2 regions of the Psychrobacillus sp. NPDC093200 genome follow, and region 2 is predicted to be linked to the other one. Evidence: riboswitches for the same ligand, from Rfam matches in the RefSeq annotation. Region 2 holds a riboswitch; the other holds the start of a gene.
What was found. Region 2 has a riboswitch for S-adenosylmethionine ahead of ACQKNZ_RS13850 (methionine ABC transporter ATP-binding protein). Riboswitches for the same ligand answer to the same signal wherever they lie in the genome.
Positions count from the first base shown of each region.

Region 1: it holds a riboswitch for S-adenosylmethionine, as region 2 does, so the genes downstream of both, metK (methionine adenosyltransferase) here and ACQKNZ_RS13850 (methionine ABC transporter ATP-binding protein) in region 2, are expected to answer to the same signal.

Region 1 covers NZ_JBNNVC010000002.1:16,503-21,782, reverse strand. Annotated here, with positions in the region: gene ACQKNZ_RS07740 (NAD-dependent malic enzyme) at 1-461, opposite strand, end outside; gene ACQKNZ_RS07735 (alpha/beta hydrolase) at 580-1,371, opposite strand; gene ACQKNZ_RS07730 (gamma carbonic anhydrase family protein) at 1,482-1,997, shown strand; gene metK (methionine adenosyltransferase) at 2,245-3,441, opposite strand; SAM riboswitch class I at 3,632-3,748, opposite strand; gene pckA (phosphoenolpyruvate carboxykinase (ATP)) at 3,967-5,280, shown strand, end outside.
Region 2 covers NZ_JBNNVC010000003.1:58,609-63,888, reverse strand. Annotated here, with positions in the region: gene ACQKNZ_RS13870 (arsenate reductase family protein) at 296-658, shown strand; gene gcvH (glycine cleavage system protein GcvH) at 731-1,111, shown strand; gene ACQKNZ_RS13860 (toprim domain-containing protein) at 1,188-1,538, shown strand; gene ACQKNZ_RS13855 (thioredoxin family protein) at 1,550-1,870, shown strand; SAM riboswitch class I at 1,910-2,014, shown strand; gene ACQKNZ_RS13850 (methionine ABC transporter ATP-binding protein) at 2,106-3,131, shown strand; gene ACQKNZ_RS13845 (methionine ABC transporter permease) at 3,124-3,792, shown strand; gene ACQKNZ_RS13840 (MetQ/NlpA family ABC transporter substrate-binding protein) at 3,806-4,609, shown strand; gene ACQKNZ_RS13835 (nuclease-related domain-containing protein) at 5,080-5,280, shown strand, end outside.

The DNA.
Region 1 (5,280 bases), on a different contig from region 2:
TTGCCTAAACCCAAAATAGCGGTACCATCCGTTACAATAGCAACGGAGTTTCCGATGGAAGTAAAATATTGGGCCTTATCTGGTTCGTTAACAATTTCCATACATACACTTGCCACTCCAGGTGTATAGATTCTTTGCAAATCTCCTAATGAGCGGACATCATATCTGCTCTTCATTGCAATTTTCCCGCCTTCATGGGCTTTTAACACATCATCACTGATAGCTTGGATTTTCACACCATTTCCAATTGCTTCAATGTTTTTTATAATTAGCTCGAAGTCTTTTTTAGACTTGCTCGTAACGGATATATCTCGAATAGTTGTCAATGCACCACTCTTTAAAGTAGTGATATCTCCTATATCTCCTTCTCCCATGCCTATGGCAGTCGCTACCTTAGCAAAGTTACCAGGTTTTGAAGGTGTTTCGACGATAATATTACGAATAATATGTTGGTTTTCCATATCTCTCTCCTAATCTCTTACTCTATTTTCAATTATATGATTATAACACAAAAAATCCCCATTTATAAAAATGAAGATTAATTGTTGCTCAATATGTTTGTTTGAAAAAAGATACATTTTAAACGATATAACCGATAGATCTCAGTACATTATTAATGAAGGAGTGAGAATATGTAAAAATTTCTTCTCTTTCTGGCTCTAAATACAGATCATGAAAACAATTCTTCCATTCCTTGAATTGATAATCCGACAGCTCCTGTTTTTTCAACCATGCTTTGGCTGCTGCTGTGTCCGTAATCTTATCTCTTTCTCCCGTCATTAATAAAACAGGGACATTAGGAATAGATTCGGGATATTGGCTTACAGTTTTCATCTCATTTTCAAGCTCTTTATACCAATCATGTGAAATAATCGTTCGATAATACGGATCGTTTACTAGATTTTGATAGGCGCTGTAGTTTCTAGTAAGTTCCTTTAGTTCAATGTCATGATTGATCTTCTGCTGCACAGAGATTTTAGCTAATGCCTTTGTCCACTTGGAAGGAAGTTTTTTTAACAAAAGCCACGGAGATGTTAAGATAACACCAGCATATTCCACCTCTATCTTATGTAACATCTTCATAACTAAGGTTGCTCCAAGTCCATGTCCTACTATAAAAATAGGAAGGTCATATGAAACAGCAACCTGTACTGCTTGCTTTATGTAGTCTTTATAAAGATCAAAGGATTCATCGTGAATGGTCTTGGTTCTCACTAACTCCCCGTGACCTGGCAAATCTCCCATCACTATATGGCAATTTGAGCTTCGCAATTTTTCGATTAGCCAAGCATAACGTCTGTGATGCTCATAGGCACTATGAACAATAATTACAACCGCTTTAGCCTTTTCATCTGACTCCCACTTCCACATGTTCAACATACCTCATTTCTGTAACACTCTCTACGTTCTATTTATTTCTTTCTTTCGATTTGTTTGATAGGATTAATTATACTCTAGAAAAACAAAGGAGCGTGTCTATTTTGATTTATCCATACAAAGATAAGAAACCTTCGATTGATGCATCTGCCTATATTGCTGATTATGTCACAATCACAGGTGATGTTACAATCGGTCCAGAGACTACAATTTGGTTTAATACGGTAATAAGAGGGGACGTTGCCCCTACTATAATAGGAAGCAAAGTTAGTATTCAAGATTTAAGTTGCCTTCATCAAAGCCCAAATAATCCACTCATAATTGAAGATGAGGTAACTGTTGGCCACCAGGTTACATTACATAGCTGTACTATACGTAAAGGCGCATTAATAGGCATGGGGTCCATTATTTTAGATGGTGCAGAAATTGGCGAAGGAGCATTTATTGGAGCTGGTAGTCTTGTCCCTCAAGGGAAAAAAATCCCGCCTAATACTTTAGCATTCGGTAGTCCAGCTAAGATTATACGTGAATTGAATGACGAAGATAAAAAAGATGTCCAACGAATTATTCATGAATATGCTGAAAAAGGACAGTACTATAAATCCATCAAACCCTTATAGAAAGGTCGATTTTAAAATAGAATAAATTAGAATTAAGAAACACCTAATTTTAAAATTTTTATAAATTTGACTCCGGTTATTTTTATACAATAATCCATTAAGAGTAAATAGATCCATTTATTTGGTCAGCCTATTTACCGTTAAGCTGTATAATTGTTTGAAAAAAACAAAAGGTATTAAGAGGTTAGCCTCTTAATACCTTTTTTCTTTAGGCGAGGCATTCCAATAGAAGGAAGTCTCTGATTTCTTAAATACCCGCTTTTTGCTTTAATTGCTCTGCCTTGTCGGTTTTTTCCCATGGAGCATCGATGTCAGTACGTCCGAAATGTCCGTAAGCTGCCGTTTGCTTGTAAATTGGGCGACGAAGGTCTAGCATTTTAATAATTCCAGCTGGACGAAGGTCAAATAGATCACGGATATATGATACTAAATCCGCCTCTGCTACTTTTCCTGTACCAAATGTATCGATTGCGATAGAAACTGGTTGTGCTACACCGATTGCATACGCTAGTTGTACCTCACAGCGATCTGCAAGACCAGCAGCAACAATATTTTTTGCTACATAACGAGCGGCATAAGCTGCAGAACGGTCTACTTTTGTTGGATCTTTACCAGAGAAAGCTCCTCCTCCATGGCGAGCATAACCTCCGTATGTATCAACAATAATTTTACGTCCAGTTAGTCCAGCATCACCTTGAGGACCACCAATAACAAATCGTCCCGTCGGGTTAATAAAGTATTTCGTTTCCTCTGTTATTAAATCAGTAGGTACTACCGGTTTTATAACATGCTCTTTTAAATCTCTTTGGATTTGTTCTAAAGTTATTTCTGGGTGATGTTGTGTAGAAATAACAATCGTATCAATATGAACAGGGTTGTTATTTTCATCATATTCAACTGTTACCTGTGTTTTACCGTCTGGTCGTAAGTAGTCTAAAGTTTCATCCTTGCGAACCTGTGCTAAGCGACGGGCAAGTTTGTGAGCTAGACTGATTGGTAGTGGCATTAGCTCTGGAGTTTCATTACATGCGTAACCAAACATTAACCCTTGGTCTCCTGCTCCAATAGCCTCGATATCTGAATCAGTCATCGCACCTTCTCTAGCCTCTAGCGCTTGGTCTACACCCATTGCAATATCAGCGGATTGCTCATCAATCGCAGTTAAAACTGCTGAAGTTTCAGAGTCAAAGCCGTATTTAGCACGTGTATAACCAATTTCTTGGATAGTCGAACGTACAACTTTAGGTATGTCTACATATGTAGAAGTTGTTATTTCTCCTGCAACTAACACTAAACCTGTAGTAACGGTTGTTTCACAAGCAACTCGTGCATTAGGGTCTTCCGTTAAAATTGCATCTAATATAGCATCAGAAATTTGGTCACAAATTTTATCTGGATGCCCTTCTGTTACTGACTCCGATGTAAATAATCGACGTTGTGTCAAAAGATTCCCTCCTATATCCTGCGAGATTTCTCTCAGGAATTGATACGGTACTCATTCCCATGTCAAGCCAATAGTAAACTTGAAGCTGCTTCGGACTTGGCACACAAGGATTTAGGGCGATGTAAAATAAAAAAACCTTTCACTCACGTAATTACATGAGGAAAGGGATTAATATCATAAACACCTTTCACTCTTATCAATCAAGGGATTTCACCTTGTCTCAGGTTGGGCACCTTTGTAATGATTTTTCAATTACAGGTTGCCGGGTTTCACAGGGCCTGACCCCTCCACCAGCTCGGAATAAGAGTATCCGTTCAATTCACCATCATACGTAAAAATATGTTATAAGTCAACCGATTAAATGTAATTTTTTCTCAAAAACAAAAATTATTCCAATAATGGGCTTCTATTAGTGTAGACTATTTAGTGTAATGTGTTATACTATTTCACATATCAATGAAAAATCCTCTTTATGTTGACTATTTACGTGAAGAGATAAAAATTAAAAAAGGATGGTAATACTAAATGAATTCAATCGATACTGTGAGCGAACTGAACGAATTGTTAGCTGGTAACAACATTAGCCTTCAATTATCAGTACCACAATTGGTGGAAAAAGCTACTTCTAGAGGAGAAGCAGTACTAACTTCAACTGGAGCTGTTAAAGCAGAGACAGGCAAATATACAGGACGTTCTCCACAAGACAAGTATATTGTTGATGAACCTATCTCAAAAGACAAAATCGATTGGGGCTCTGTAAACCAACCTATCTCATCTTCTCATTTTGAAGCATTATATACAAAAGTTATGAACTATTTAAAAGAACAAAATGAACTATTTGTATTCAAAGGATTTGCTGGTGCTGATAAGGATTCACGTCTAAGCATTCAAGTAATAAACGAATATGCTTGGCATAATCTTTTTGCTCACCAACTATTTATTCGTCCTTCTGAAGAAGAATTAGTAGCTCATAAAGCAGACTTTACTGTAATCAGCGCACCAAACTTCAAAGCAGATCCTGCTATTGATGGAACAAATTCAGAGACTTTTATCATTGTATCTATGGAAAAACGTATTGTTTTAATTGGTGGAACAGAATACGCTGGAGAAATGAAAAAATCTATCTTCTCTATTATGAACTATTTATTGCCAGAACAAAATATTTTGCCTATGCACTGCTCTGCTAACGTTGGAGAAAAAGGCGATGTAACATTATTCTTCGGCCTTTCAGGTACAGGTAAAACTACATTATCTGCTGATGCTGGAAGAAAGCTAATCGGTGATGATGAACATGGTTGGTCAGATAACGGTGTATTTAATATTGAAGGTGGCTGCTACGCAAAATGTATCGACCTAACAAGAGAAAATGAACCACAAATCTTTGATGCTATTAAATTTGGTACTGTTTTAGAAAACGTTGTTGTTGACCATACAACACGAGTTGCAGATTATGCAGATAACTCTTTAACAGAAAATACACGTGCAGCTTACCCAATTCAATATATCGATAATATTGTAGATCCATCTGTAGCGGGTCATCCAAATACAATCATCTTCTTAACTGCAGATGCATTTGGCGTGCTACCTCCTATCAGCAAACTTACTAAAGAGCAAGCAATGTATCACTTCTTAAGTGGATTTACGTCTAAATTAGCTGGTACAGAACGTGGAGTTACTTCTCCTCAGCCTGCATTCTCAACATGCTTCGGGTCTCCATTCCTTCCATTGCATGCAACAGTTTATGCAGAAATGCTTGGTAAGAAAATTGACGAGCATGGAGCACAAGTATTCCTAGTGAACACTGGCTGGACTGGTGGAGAATATGGCGTTGGAAGTCGT
Region 2 (5,280 bases):
ATAGGTGGAAATTAACTTTATGACCGGATAAAAATATTTATAACCGCATAGCAAGGATTTAGGACCGGATAGAAAAATATATGACCGTTCAGCAAAACTATCTCTAATTGGGCTTGATTCTTAGGGTCAATTGAAAGAATGAGTTAACTGCATTCTAGTGAGGCAAACTATAATAGAAGCGATTTTACTTATTTCTATAATGCACTATAAAATATTGAAATTTAAAACTTGGTTTGATCCCTCTTGCATGAGTAGCAAAATATTATTATGATAAAAAGAAAAAGGTGAGATTTAAATGACTATAAAATTTTACGGTTATCCTAAATGTAGCACTTGTAACAAAGCTAGCAAATGGTTGAGAGACAATCAAGTACAATTCGAGAATCACCATATTGTAGATGCACCACCATCAAAAGAACTTTTAAAAGAGATGGTAGCTAACGGAGATTATGAGCTTAAAAAGTTTTTTAATACTAGTGGAGTGAAGTACCGTGAATTGCAACTGAAGGACAAGCTTCCTACTATGTCGGAGGATGAACAGTTGGAGTTGCTTGCTTCGGATGGAAAGCTTATTAAACGCCCGCTTGTGTATGATGGAAACAAGCTTACACTTGGTTTCAAGGAAGAGCAGTTTGAGGACATGTGGAAAACCTCTTAAAGTACCTTGTATTTACTAGGGAAATATGTGAATATTAAATAGATGGAATATTTAATTGAGAGGGGTTTATTTATGAGCGTGCCTAAAGATTTTAAGTACTCAGCTGAACATGAATGGGTTAAAAATGAGGACGGAAATGTCCGCATAGGTATTACTCATTTTGCGCAATCAGAACTAGGAGACATCGTTTTTGTTGAACTTCCACAAGTTGGAGATGAAATTAAAGCAGGAGATGCTTTTGGTAGCGTTGAATCAGTAAAAACAGTTTCGGAACTATATGCACCAATTAGCGGTAAAGTAGTGGAAGTAAATGCTGAGCTAGAAGATAGCCCCGAATTCGTTAATGAATCACCTTATGAAAATGCTTGGATGATCGTTGTTGAGCCTTCTGATTTATCAGAAGTGGACAGCTTATTGTCTCCAGAAAAGTATGAAGAATTAATTGCAGAGTAATAATGAAAACGCCGGTTAATAATCGGCGTTTTTTTCATATAATAAAGGAAAGGTAATAAGTTGGGAGAGAAGCTAAATGGCACATGTATTTAGTGATAAAATAATTCTCGTCGAGGGAAGGTCTGATAAATTACAATTGTTGACCCTTCTCGATGAATCTCCAGAAATCATTTGTACAAATGGAACGATATCCGATGTAAAATTGGAGGAGCTTTTAAGCCCTTATGATGGCTTGCCGATTTATGCTTTTCTAGATGCCGACAAATCTGGCGAACAAATACGCTCGGTTGTCAGGAAGGAATATCCTGAGGCAATTCACCTCTATACAAATCCTATGTATGGTGAAGTGGCGAATACCCCGGCTAAGGTTTTGGCATCCATATTAAAACGTGTTAATATTAAGGTGAAAAAAGAATTTTTGCCTTAGGATGATGTGTAATGAATGAGTGGAATAAAGAGCAATGGGAAAGCATAAAATATAACTCTCCACTTTCCTTATTTTATATTTATACCCCAATGTGTGGTACGTGTCAGATTGCAAGTAAGATGATGAATGTCATTAAAGAAATGGTTTCTGTTCCAATTGGCCAAGCAAATATTAACTTTCTTGGTGATTTGGCAATAGAACAAGAAATTGAAAGTGTACCTTGCTTATTAATATCTAAAAATGGCAGGGTAGAAAAAAAGATTTATGCGTTTCAATCCGTACCCTATCTATTGGAAACAATAAAAACTATTGACGAAAACAAGAACCTATGATAACATTCGTTGTGTTGAAAAAATAATTTAATAGTGTCGCTCTTATTGAGAGAGGTGGAGGGAAGTGCCCTACGAAGCCCGGCAACCGTCACGAAAGTGAAATGGTGCCAAGTCACGCAAAGCTATAGCTTTGAGAAATGAGAGAATGGATGAGTGTTATTTGAAATTGATAACCTACACCCCTTCTGCTCTTTTGCAGAAGGGGTTTTTTAATAGGAAAGGTGGCTAGATTTACATGATTAGTTTAAAGGAAGTTTCGAAAAGATTTATTACAAAGCAAGGTGAAATCGTTGCTGTTGATAATGTAAATCTGGACATACAGCGTGGAGAAATATTTGGGATTATTGGTTATAGCGGAGCCGGTAAAAGTACATTGATCCGCTTATTGAATGGCTTAGAAAAACCTTCTGTCGGCCAAATAGTTGTGAATGAGCAAGAGATTACTTCCATAAATGAGGAGAAGCTCCGTGGCTTCCGACAAAAGGTAAGTATGATCTTCCAGCATTTCAATCTTTTATGGTCGAGAACAGTCGCTGAAAATATAGCATTTCCTCTAGAAATTGCTGGAGTTCCGAAGGACAAAAGAAAAGCCAGAGTAGAGGAGCTTTTGAACCTTGTTGGTCTAGAGGGCAGAGGAGATTCTTATCCTTCACAATTATCTGGTGGGCAAAAGCAGCGTGTAGGAATTGCTAGGGCTTTAGCTAATGGACCAGAGGTATTGCTTTGTGATGAGGCAACATCTGCTCTTGATCCTGAAACGACCGATTCAATACTAGACCTACTAGTCAGCATCAACGAAAAACTAGGATTAACAATTGTATTGATTACACACGAAATGCAAGTTATTCAAAAGATTTGTAACCGAGTAGCTGTTATGGAAAATGGGCAAGTTGTAGAAGAGGGAGATGTGCTAGAGGTTTTCCAAAAGCCACAACAGGCTATTACTAAACGTTTCGTCTCTCAAATTTCTGATTCCAACCAGCCAGTGCAAACGATTCAAAAGCTAGTCCAGCTTTATCCAAATGGTAAGCTAGTCAAGCTCGTTTTTGTCGGTGAAACCACAGAGCAGCCAATTCTTTCAAGATTAATCAAACAGTTTGATTTAGAAGTTAATATTGTGCAAGGTAACATCTCTCATACGAAGAGTGGAGCTTTCGGTACACTAATTCTTCAAATCGATGGAAATGACCAAGCCGTGGAGGATGCAATACAATTTATCCACTCGCAAAAAGTGAATACAGAGGTGATCAACAATGATTGAATCGTTATTTCCAAATGTTGATTGGCCTAAAATGTGGGACGCTACTCTAGAAACCTTGTATATGACAGCAGTTTCTACGGTACTCACAGCAATCTTTGGACTAATTTTAGGACTTTTATTATTTTTGACAAGCCCACATCAGGCTTGGGCGAATAAATTGGCAAATTGGTTAACGGGTGCGGTAGTAAATATATTCCGCTCTATCCCATTTATTATATTAATTATTTTATTGATCCCACTTACAACACTGTTGATGGGCTCGATGCGTGGTCCGAATGCTGCATTCCCAGCATTAGTGATTGGAGCTGCTCCATTTTATGCTCGCATGGTTTTAATTGCTTTACGAGAAATTGATAAAGGCGTTTTAGAGGCTGCAAAATCTATGGGTGCTAAAACCACAACTATTATATGGAAGGTTTTATTGCCTGAATCAATGCCAGCTTTAGTGTCTGGTATAACCGTAACTTGTATTTCACTAGTTGGTTATACAGCTATGGCAGGAATCATTGGAGCGGGAGGATTAGGGAATCTAGCCTTTTTAGATGGTTTCCAACGTGGTCGCGGGGATGTCACACTCGTAGCTACTATTTTAATATTAATCATCGTGTTCATTATCCAATGGATTGGTGACATCATTACTACAAAAATAGATAAACGATAAGGGAGAGATTGGGATGAAAAAATTATTGGCTGGGGTTTTATTATCTGTTAGTGCATTAACGCTTGCTGCATGTGGAGACGAGGATAGCGATAAATTAGTTGTTGGCGCATCTAACGTACCGCACGCAGAAATTTTAGAACAGGTAAAACCTATCTTAGAAGAACAAGGTATTGAGCTTCAAATTGAAACTTATCAAGACTATGTACTACCAAATAAAGACCTAGATTCTGGAGATCTAGATGCCAATTATTTTCAACATGCTCCATACTTAGAATCTCAAATGAAAGATTTCGATTATGATTTCGCAAATGCTGGTGGAATCCATATTGAGCCAATTGGTCTTTACTCTAAAAAATACGCTTCTATTGACGAACTTCCTGAGGGAGCAACTATTCTAATGAGTAACTCTGTAGCTGACCATGGACGCGTGTTAGCGATGCTAGAAGCAGAAGGTCTAATTACCCTGGCAGAGGGAATAGATAAAACAACTGCCGAAATTGGAGACATCGTAGATAATCCTAAAAACCTAGAATTTGATCCTAACTACGAAGCAGCCCTAATGGTTCAGTTATATGAAAATGAAGAGGGTGATGCATTATTGATCAACTCCAATTATGCAATCGACGCTGGACTAAATCCATTAGAAGATGCAATCGCTATTGAAGACTCAGAATCTCCGTATGTTAACCTAATTGCTGTAAAAGCTGGTAACGAGGACGACAAACGCATCAAAGCACTAGTAAAAGCATTACAATCAGAAGAAATTCAAGACTTTATATTGGAAGAATGGAAAGGTTCAGTTGTTCCAGTAAAATAATAAGATAAGTGAGCAAGCACCTCGTGTGCTTGCTTTTTTTTATGATTGAGCGGAGTTAGTGTCCTTAACTGGTTGGGAAGTGTCTCCTAAACAGGTGAAATCCGCTCCTAAACGAGAGAAACTGTCTCCTAAATCAAAGAAAAGTGCCCCTCACTAAGAGTGTCGCCCCTAAATTGTTGGAAATGTCTCCTAAAAAGGTGGAAACCGCTCCTAAACGAGAGAAACTGTCTCCTAAATCAAAGAAAAGTGCCCCTAACTGAGAGCGTCGCCCCTAAATTGTTGGAAATGTCTCCTAAAAAGGTGGAAACCGCTCCTAAACAGGAGAAAGTGTCTCCTAAACAGGAGAAACTGTCTCCTAAATCAAAGAAAAGTGGCCCTAACTCAGAAACTTCATCTACTAATCTAAAATTCCAAAATAAGGGTATCTTTATTCTATTCATTTTGCTAATCTGATAGGGAGGTGATGACTATTGATTATAAAAAAATATACTGAATCGCAACAACTGAAAGCAATGAAATTATTATTAAACAGGCTGCCTATGAAGCACCCGCTCTATTCCAAAATCGGCATGGAAATTCAAACAACGATGGCAGGAGATTATGGAGAGGAAATGGTTTATAGAGAATTAGAGAGGATGCATTTACCTTACAATTATTATTTGTTTCATAAA